DNA from 2 places in the Lysinibacillus sp. RC46 genome. Region 1 is predicted to be linked to the other one. Evidence: riboswitches for the same ligand, from Rfam matches in the RefSeq annotation. Region 1 holds a riboswitch; the other holds the start of a gene.
The links. A riboswitch is a leader RNA that binds a small molecule or an ion and turns the genes downstream of it on or off. The one in region 1 is predicted to bind S-adenosylmethionine.

Region 1 (5,213 bases):
TGAGCGAATGACGCTCTCACGCAATGTTTCAAAATAACCCTTCACCTCATGCTCCTGCATGATGTCTTCTGCGATGATTAATTTATTCATTGGTGTTCACTCCAGTTGATGTAAGAAATATTTGATTTTCTTTCATGTTTTCTAGCACTTTTTCGATTTATAAACACAACAACTATAGTAATAAAGATCACTAATCAATTTCTATATAAAATATTTGGTAAATCAGTCACTTTTAAAATATATTATATTTTTGCTATAAAACACAAAAGAAGACCCTTTTCGATAAAAATGTTATACTTTTCTGATAATAGACATCCTTTTTTAAACAAGAAAAAAAAGGGAATGCAAGCTTTAATACTTACATACCCTTTCAAACTGTAGATAAACACTATTTTGATATAAAATTACATAGTGTTTTTTTGACAACCTCTGTAGAGAGTGGCGACTTCTGTGGAATGGGCTTGCATTGAAAGCCCCGCAGGAACGTAGTGACGAGGAGATTGAAGCCAAAACCGTGGAAAGCACCAACTCTGCGTGATCATTACATTTGTTTTATTCTTTTGTAGACAAGCAAAAAGGGTGTGTAAGCTGTCATACTTACATACCCTTTTTTCGATACATTTTATTTTACTGGTACAACTGAGCCTTTCCACTCTTCAATAATGAAGTCTTGGATTTCTTTAGATTTTAATACTTCTATTAATTTTTTAATTTCTCGTTTTGTTTCATCACCAGCACGTACAGCGATAATGTTTACATATGGAGATTCTTTATCTTCAAGAGAAATTGCATCTTTCAATGGATTTAAGCCGTTATCGATTGCGTAGTTAGAATTGATAAGAACTGCATCACCTTCATTATTTTCATACATTTGTACAAGCATTTCAGGAGCTGTATTTGCATCGAATTTGAAGTTTTTAGGATTTTCTACAATATCCTTAAGTTCAGCAGATGTTTTATTTACTCCATCCTTAAGTTTAATTAAGCCCTTAGCTTCTAATAATGAAAGCATACGTCCATGATCTGCAACTGAGCTAGAAAGTAAAATTGTTGCACCTTCTGGAAGATCCTCAAGAGATTTATATTTTTTAGAGTAAATACCGATTGGTTCAATATGAATACCACCAGCGTTTACAAAATCATAACCCTTTTCTTTAATTTCCTTCTCTAAATAAGGGATGTGTTGGAAATAGTTTGCATCAATTTCGCCAGATTCTAAATCTTGGTTTGGTAATACATAATCTTGATATGTTTCAATTTTAAGATCGATACCTTCTTTAGCTAAAATCGGTTTTGCTTTTTCCAAAATAACAGCATGTGGTGTATTAGAAGCACCTACTGTTAATGTTACATTCTCTTTACTATCACCAGCATCAGATGATGAGCTTTTTTCTTCTTTTTTACCAGCACCACAAGCGGCTAGAGCTAGTACTAATACAGATAAAAATAATCCTGTTAATAACTTCTTCATTTTATTACTCTCCCTTTTCCTATATAAAATATGTTAGCGGTATGAAACCGAGATAACCTTTTAGATGTTCATAGTATGATGCTCTTTTTAGCGTTTATCTGTTTTGGTTGTAATTAAGTCGCCAATCCATTGAATAATAAATACTACTATTAAGATTAAAATAGTTGCCATTAAAGTTACATCTGTGCGATTACGTTGGAAACCATCTAAGAATGCTAAGTTTCCTAGACCACCTGCGCCAATAATACCTGCCATCGCAGTATAACCAACAAGTGCTACAGCAGTTACAGTAAGACCAGAAATAAGCGCTGGTAACGATTCGGGAATTAATACTTTCCAAATAATCGTTGACGTTTTGGCACCCATTGAACGAGCCGCTTCAATAACACCTTTATCAATTTCGCGTAAGGCGATTAATACCATTCGCGCATAGAATGGTGCAGCTCCAATAATTAATGCTGGTAAAGCCGCATCTGCGCCACGAATTGTGCCGAGTAAAAATTTCGTAAATGGAATTAATAAGATAATCAATACGATAAATGGAATCGAGCGGAAAATGTTAACGATTGATCCTGTTAAAAAGTTTACAATTTTGTTGGCCCATAGTTGGTTGGGACTTGATAAAAATAATAAGATTCCAATTACTAATCCAAGTATAAATGTGATGACCGTAGAAATTGTTGTCATATACAATGTTTCATACGTAGCGTCCCACATTTTTTCCCAGTCGACATTCGGAAAAAGACTAGTTAGCATTTGTAATCACCTCCGTTTGTACTTCGACTGTATTTAAGTAACTCAGTGCAGCAGCAACATTCGCCTCTGAGCCATCAATTTGCACAATAAGTGTACCGTACGCTCCATTTTTCGTTTGCGAAATATTACCATGTACAATACTTACTTCTACATCAAACTGTTTCACAAGATGTGAAATGACAGGCTGCTCTGTTTTTTCTCCTACAAAGATTAGCTTAACAAGTTGTCCATTAGGGTAATTTTCTTTAATTTGTGCCACTGTTTCCTGTGTTTCCTTCGTATCTGTAATTTGAGAAACGAATTTTTTCGTAATGGCTGCTTGTGGAGCTTGGAATACTTGTAATACTTCACCACGTTCTACAATTTCACCAGCTTCCATAACCGCTACACGATGACAAATCTTACGGATAACGTGCATTTCATGTGTGATTAACACAATCGTTAGACCTAATCGTTCGTTAATATCGACAAGTAGATCAAGAATAGCATCTGTTGTCTCCGGATCGAGTGCAGATGTTGCCTCATCACATAACAATACCTCTGGGTTGTTAGCAAGTGCACGAGCGATACCTACCCGTTGTTTTTGTCCCCCCGAAAGTTGTGATGGATATGCTTTTTCGCGCCCTTCCAAGCCAACTAGTGTAATCAATTCATTCACACGTGCTTCCCGTTTGGCCTTTGGCACACCTGCGATTTCTAATGGGAAAGCGATGTTTTCGGCAACAGTTCTAGACCAAAGTAAATTGAAATGTTGGAAAATCATACTAACCTTTTGTCTAGCATCCCTAAGCTTTTGTCCCTTTATGGACGAAAACTCTTGATTGTTAACCGTCACCTTACCAGATGTAGGCTTTTCTAAACCATTTAACAAACGAATCATTGTACTTTTACCAGCGCCACTATAGCCGATAATGCCGAAAATTTCACCTTTATTAATAGAAAGGTTGACGTCTTTAACTGCTGTTAATTCGCCATTCGTAGTTTTGTATTTCTTCGTAATATTTTGAAGATTGATCATAGCGAATTCTCCTTTTCTTATATCAATTATGCCTCGGCATAATTGTTGCTGTCGCTTCGCTTTCGCACAGATAAACATTACGTCCGGAATCGGCTTTGTGCTTAGGCCTGCAGATGTTTTTTGCGCGAAAGCGTAGTGCTAACGCAGCAACAGCAGCACCGATGCAGGTCAGTTAGCCATTATCGCATGGATGCGATGGTTTTAGGCTAACATCCTCTAAGCACTCCTTTTCGATTCCAGGACACCCGCTGAAAGAAATTAAAAAACCCCTTCACTTAAAGACAAGTAGAAGGGGTCACGTACATATACGCTAAACCGTTCTCTCATCTGTCAAAGATAAATCTTTGGGTGATTTGGCACCTTTTCACGTTTGTGATGGTTGCCGGGCTTCATAGGGCACTTCCCTCCGCCGCTCTTTATAAGAGTTCGATATATTTATTGTTTTTTTAATATATTTGTTACTTTACCATGTGATTAATATTCAGTCAATTAGTTTTTTAACAATTCGTATAAATATGGTACGGATTGGAAGGCATAAACCTTTTCTATCACTTCTCCGCCTTCACATACGAGTAAACATGGTACACTTTCGATTTTATTATCATAAGCTATTTGCTCTATAAAATTAATATTCGCCTTACCAACCTGTAGCTGTGGCAGCAATTGCTCAATAACCGCCATCATTTTCGATGCAACTGCGCACGTTCCACACATTGGCGTATATAAATAAAAGGCAGCCTTTTCACCGGACTGGATAGCCGTGTTCCACTGCTCTTTTGACCATTCTTCCATCTTTTTTCACGCAACCTTACAAAATATATTCATTATGGATTGAGAAATGTGCACGAAGCAATATCGCCGCTAACACTTTCCTCGGAGTTGTCTCAACTTCCTTATATGTTGGCATCGTACGTAAATGCTCAGCCTCTGGATAATGTCTGTCCATTAATGCCCGTAGCTTATTACCTGATGTATCTGCATCAAAAAATGTATAAAGCTCACAACCCTCATATGGATCGAGTAGCTCTTCTAATTGATGCACACCAATTGTACCATTTGTACAAAGTATTTTTACGTCTTCATTTAAAATAGGTTCGATTTGAAGTTTATCCGATCGGCCTTCGACAATTAAGCATTTTCCCTCGAACATCACGCCACCCCCATTTAGACATATCCCTTATAATTCATTATATCAACAAACCTTGTCGTTGATACAGTTAGATACCTATTAATAAGGGAATATACTTGCATTTACCTTACCAACTATAGTGGCAGGATGGTTAAGATAAAAAAAAACGTCGGTAGTTTCCGACGTTTTTCTGATCAATTATGCCTCGACATAATCGCGTCAGGAATCGGCTTTGTGCTTAGGCCTGCACGACGCAGGTCAGTTAGCCGTTATCGCATGGATGCGATGATCTTAGGCTAACATCCTCTAAGCACTCCTTTCCGATTCCATGACATCCGCCGGAGGCTTTAACTTCTTTTAGCTGATGTTTGAACACTCGCTGAAAGAAGTTAAAGGCTTGTCTTATTCTGCAATCATTTCTTCGTATTGCTCAGCTGTCATAAGCTTGTCAATTTCTGAAGCATCAGCAGGCTCTACAACGATCATCCATGCTTTTTCATATGGTGATTCATTAACGAATTCTGGGCTATCTTCTAAATCTGCATTTACTTCAACTACTGTACCTGAGATTGGTGCGTATAATTCAGAAACTGTTTTAACAGATTCTACGCTACCGAATGGATCATCAGTTTTGATTTCGTCGCCAACTTGTGGAAGTTCAACGAAAACGATATCTCCAAGTTCAGCTTGTGCGAAATGAGAAATACCGATACGTACTTTACCATCTTCTACTTTTACCCATTCGTGCTCTTCAGAGTAACGTAAGTCTTTAGGTGTGCTCATGAAAAAAACCCCTCCATAAATATGTAATATATTCATTTTCAGTGTGCCATACTTCT
Region 2 (5,213 bases), on a different contig from region 1:
ATAAGTCGCGCAATATAAGGCGTTGTATAAACAACAAGCGGTACAATAACACCTTTTACACCAATAGTTGTGCCGACGATTAGCTTCGTAAACGGTAAAATGAAGAATAGTAAAATAATGAACGGTACAGAGCGGATAATATTAATAAATAAATTGAAAAATTGATAGAGAAATTTATTTTCAAACGATTGTCCTGGGCGAGTTAAAACAATTAAAAGCCCTAATGGGATCCCTATTAAAATAGAGAAAAATAATGAAATCCCGACCATTTGGAAGGTTTCGATAATGGATTTCCCAATAACATCTGACCAATCTGCAAAGAAGCTTTGAATGCTATTCATTTAATTCGCCTCCTAATTCCTCAACGCTTACTCCGTTTTCTGTAAAATACTTAAGTGCTTTTTCTACGATATGTGCTTCACCGTGTAGATGCACGACAATATTACCGACAATGCCGTTTTTTAATTCAATGATATTGGCGGTTAAAATATTCGGTTGAACATCATAAACTTTACTCACTTCTGCTAGTAATGGTTTCCCTGTACTTTCACCAAGGAATGTTAAACGAATAACACTTCCTGAAACATTTAATTGCTCGATAAGGGAAGGGGATAAATTACGTTGAGAAATGGTATTTAAAAACTTTCGTGTCGTTGGATGCTGAGGCTTTGAAAATAGGTCTATAGCAGAGCCGTATTCCACAACCGCCCCTGATTCAAGAACAGATACATCGTCGCAAATTTTTTGAATAACATTCATTTCATGTGTAATGAGTAAAATAGTGATGCCTAGCTCGCGATTAATTTTCAAGAGAAGCTCAAGAATGGCGTCAGTTGTTTCGGGGTCGAGTGCACTTGTCGCTTCATCACTGAGCAAAATCTCAGGCTCTTGGGCAAGGGCACGTGCAATAGCGACACGTTGCTTTTGACCACCTGAAAGCTGGCTAGGATAGCTATCTAATTTCTCTGTTAGGCCAACAATTTCTGCATATTTTGCAACGCGTTTTTTCACTTCGGAGTCGTTATAGCCTAGAAGCTTTAATGGTACCGAGATATTGTTGTAAACAGTCGCTGTTTTTAAAAGGTTAAAATGCTGGAATATCATCCCGATTTTTTGACGAGTTTTGCGAAGGTCGTTTAGAGAAAGGGAAGTAATATCTACATGATCGATTAATACCTTTCCTGTTGTTGGACGTTCTAATAAATTGACACAGCGAATAAGAGTACTTTTTCCTGCACCACTGTAGCCAATAACCCCATGAATTTCACCTTTTTTGACATGCAAGTTAATACCATCTACTGCTTTGACGATACCATTTTTAGTTTTAAATTCTTTTGTTATATTTTCTAGTTGAATCATACGGTGATATCTCCTTTCTTAGTCCTTCTATAAATCAAGAATCTGCTAGCTTTCCTGTAGGAGTCCCGCAGATTCTTGATTTTATGAATGGTCCTTAATCGTCACTTACCAGCTTGGAATTACAGAGCCTTGGAATTCTTTTTCAATAAAATTGCGTACCTCATCAGATTGATAAGCTTCAACAAATTTTTTGATCGTTGGGTCATCTTTGTTTTCGGCACGTACTACAATGTAATTCACATATGGAGAGTCCGTAGATTCTAAAAGAATGGAGTCTTTTTTAGGATTAATGCCAGCATCAAGAGCGAAGTTTGTATTAATAGCTGCTACATCTACTTCACTAAGCTGTTTTGGAATTTGTGCAGCCTCTAATTCAATGAATTTCAAATTCTTTTTGTTTTCTTCCACATCGCGAATAGATGCTGTTAAGTCTGCACCGTCTTTTAATTTAATATAGCCCGCCTCTTGAAGGACAAATAGAGCACGAGCCCCGTTTGTTGGATCATTTGGTAATCCGAACGTTGCACCATCAGGAACGTCATCAAATGATTTATATTTCTCAGAGTATATGCCTAGAGGATTTAAAATTGTTTTTCCAACTGGCACTAAATCTGTATTGTGATCTTTGTTAAATGTCTCGAGGAATGGCTTGTGTTGATAACTGTTTACATCAAGATCGCCCTCTGCTAACGATGTATTTGGTAAAACATAATCAGAGAAAGATTTTACTTCTACCTCTAAGCCATTTTCTTTGGCAACTTTTGCTACAACCTCAGCAATTTGTTCGTGTGGACCAGAAGTTACACCTACTACAATCTTATTTTCATTAATAGCCTTACTTTGACTATCCTTACTATTTTCTTTAGTACCACAGCCTACTAATGCTGCTACTAATGTGAGACTTGCTAAACCTAATAAAATTTTATTTTTCTTTTTCATGAAACATACCTCCAAAGTTTTTTTATCGGTTTTTGAAAATAAAAAAAACTCTCTTAAAAAAATTAAGAGAGGCTCATAAAAAAGTGTCCTCTCTTATCTTTCAAACGATGATCGTTTGCAGGATTTAGCACCTTCCTTAAAAAAGGAGGTTGCCGAGCTTCATAGGGCCAGTCCCTCAGCTACTCTTGATAAGAGATTTATAATATTTTTTTGTAAATCCGATAGAACTAATATAAATTATAGGATATAGTAAGTCAATTGAATTTTTAAAATTTTTTATTTTGTTATAATATTTAGTTGCGAAAGAATCCGCAAGAAAGAGACAAAACTGTTCCCATAGCAAGTTTGAGCTAATGGAACAGTTTTTCGGGTAGAGTCTACTTCATGAGTTAAATAAGTTTAATTTTTCAATTCTACTGATCGCTTCACGTAAGCGGTCTTCGCTAACAAGTAAGCCAACCCGCACATAGCCTTCACCATATTGACCGAAGCCATTGCCTGCAGCTACTGCGATATCAGCTTTGTCGAGCAATAAATCGGCAAATTGTTCACTCGTAAAACCTAATGGAACAGGGAGCCATGCAAAGAAAGAGCCTCTCGGTGCTGTTACTTGCCAACCAATTCGCTGAGCTTCTTCGATCAGTACGTTTCGTCGACGCTCATAAGTCGCACTTAGCTTATCCACGCAACTCTGGGAAGCAGTAAGTGCAACTGCCGCGGCTTGTTGCACGGCAGGGAATTGACTACAAAATAGATGATCTTGAATAAGGTTAATGGCTGCAACAATATCAGGGTTACCAACTGCAAAACCAATGCGCCAGCCTGCCATATTATACGTTTTGGATAATGTATACATTTCGATACCGACATCTTTTGCACCGTCAGCTTGCAGGAAGCTGATAGGTTTATTGCCGTCAAATCCAATCGCCCCGTAGGCAAAATCATGTGCTACGATAATATTGTGCTCTTTTGCAAAGCGTACTGTTTCCTCGAAAAATTCAAGTGTTGCAGTACCGCCAGTTGGGTTATTCGGGTAATTCAAGTAAAGCATCTTCGCCTTTTCTTTTACTGCATCGGATAAAGCATTATAATCAGGCAGAAAATTATTTTCTGCAAAAAGAGGCATAACTTCAAAATTAACATCGCCTAATACGACACCTGATAAGTAATCTGGATATCCAGGATCGGGTAATAGCATAGTATCACCAGGGTTTAAAACGGCTAACGGTAACTCAACAAGACCAATTTTCGTACCACCGAGAATAGCTACTTCTGTGTCAGGATCAATGTCAACATTGTATTCGCGTTTGTAGAAACTTGCAGCTGCTTGGCGTAATTCTGCTATGCCATGAAATGGAGAGTATTTATGATTTTGAGGATTTTCTGCCGCCTCCTGCAATGCTTTAATAATATGTGGAGGAGTGGGTTGATCTGGATTACCTTGACCAAGATTAATAACATCACGCCCTTCAGCAAGAGCAGCGTTTACTTTTTGCACAAGTGCTGCAAAAAATTGAGTTGGAAGTAGCTGTAGTTTTTTTGAGAATTCCATGCATGTCCACCTTTTTCAGAATATAATAATTATTAAAGATATGATGCACATAATATTACTTTTTTTAGTAATTGTCTAGAGCCCAATAGTATATGAGGTGAGGAAAATTGAATAAAGTCTCGTATTTTATCGTCAATGCTTTTACTACAGAACTTTATAAGGGAAATCCCGCAGCAGTCTGTTTACTTGATTCACCAATACCTGAGTCGACCATGCAGAAAATTGCTCAGGAGATACCCGTACCAACAACAGCTTTTGTCCAAAAGAAGGATCATGATTTTTTTCTTAGATGGTTTACGCCAGCAAAGGAAATACCGATTTGTGGACATGGAACAATCGCTAGCGCTTTTTTACTTTGGAAACAAGGAATTGTACCCGTCAATTCTTCGCTTACATTCCAGACTGTAAGCGGTCCTTTACAAGCAAATTGGTTGAATGAACTAGTTGAAATAACAATTAAGAAGTACCAGTTAGAAGAGATTGAATGTCCTTTGGAGCTTGAGGAATGGCTTGGTGTGAAACCAACATATGTAGGGAAAACAGAATTGGATTATATAGTGGAGCTAAGTCACGAAGAGTATATTGCAGACTTTAAAGCTGATTTTCGTGCGATGAAACAGTTCCCGGTACGTGGTGTTTGTATTACAAGCCGTTCTAAAGATGAGGGGATTGATATTGTCTCAAGATTCTTTTCTCCAGCACAAGGCATTGATGAGGATCATGTAAATGGTTCCACTCATGGTGCGCTAGGACCTTACTGGTGTGAAAAATTATCAAAAGAAAGTATCGTTAGCAAACAGCTTTCAAAACGTGGTGGATTATTGTACGTTACACCAAAAATAAAAGATGTGGCAATTGCGGGTTCGGCTGTTCAAGTATTGAGTGGTGAAATATTAATCTAAATATTTGAGCTTAAACCATGGAAGTAAGGTTGATTTATTGTAGTATAAATACAGAACAGTACTGTCTAGAGGAGGAATAGCAATGAAAATTGGTTGTATCCAATTAAACGTAGGTTTTGGCAAAGTAGAAGAAAATTTTGCTCGCGCTGAGGACAAGATTCGTGAAGCGGCAAAAAAAGGTGCAGAAATTATTGTACTACCAGAAATGTGGAATTCAGGCTATGCTCTTGAAAAATTATCAGAGCTTGCAGATGTGGATGGAGATCGTTCGAAAGCATTTTTATCAAACCTAGCGAAAGAGCTTGGCGTACATATTGTTGGTGGCTCTGTTTCAACGAAGAAGGGCGATAAATTTTACAACACGATGTATACGTTTGATAAAAATGGTGAGTTAGTAGGTGAATATAACAAGGCACATCTTTTCCGTTTGATGGACGAGCATTTATATTTAGAAGCTGGGG

Region 2: it holds a riboswitch for S-adenosylmethionine, as region 1 does, so the genes downstream of both, ABH966_RS26650 (MetQ/NlpA family ABC transporter substrate-binding protein) here and ABH966_RS10600 (methionine ABC transporter ATP-binding protein) in region 1, are expected to answer to the same signal.

Annotation. Positions count from the first base shown of each region.
Region 1 covers NZ_JBGCCF010000009.1:113,405-118,617, forward strand. The annotation lists gene ABH966_RS10585 (response regulator) at 1-90, opposite strand, end outside; gene ABH966_RS10590 (MetQ/NlpA family ABC transporter substrate-binding protein) at 623-1,471, opposite strand; gene ABH966_RS10595 (methionine ABC transporter permease) at 1,559-2,227, opposite strand; gene ABH966_RS10600 (methionine ABC transporter ATP-binding protein) at 2,217-3,245, opposite strand; SAM riboswitch class I at 3,566-3,670, opposite strand; gene ABH966_RS10605 (thioredoxin family protein) at 3,735-4,037, opposite strand; gene ABH966_RS10610 (toprim domain-containing protein) at 4,054-4,395, opposite strand; gene gcvH (glycine cleavage system protein GcvH) at 4,777-5,157, opposite strand.
Region 2 covers NZ_JBGCCF010000062.1:565-5,777, reverse strand. The annotation lists gene ABH966_RS26660 (methionine ABC transporter permease) at 1-341, opposite strand, end outside; gene ABH966_RS26655 (methionine ABC transporter ATP-binding protein) at 334-1,359, opposite strand; gene ABH966_RS26650 (MetQ/NlpA family ABC transporter substrate-binding protein) at 1,465-2,298, opposite strand; SAM riboswitch class I at 2,389-2,493, opposite strand; gene ABH966_RS26645 (pyridoxal phosphate-dependent aminotransferase) at 2,681-3,850, opposite strand; gene ABH966_RS26640 (PhzF family phenazine biosynthesis protein) at 3,958-4,752, shown strand; gene ABH966_RS26635 (carbon-nitrogen family hydrolase) at 4,835-5,213, shown strand, end outside.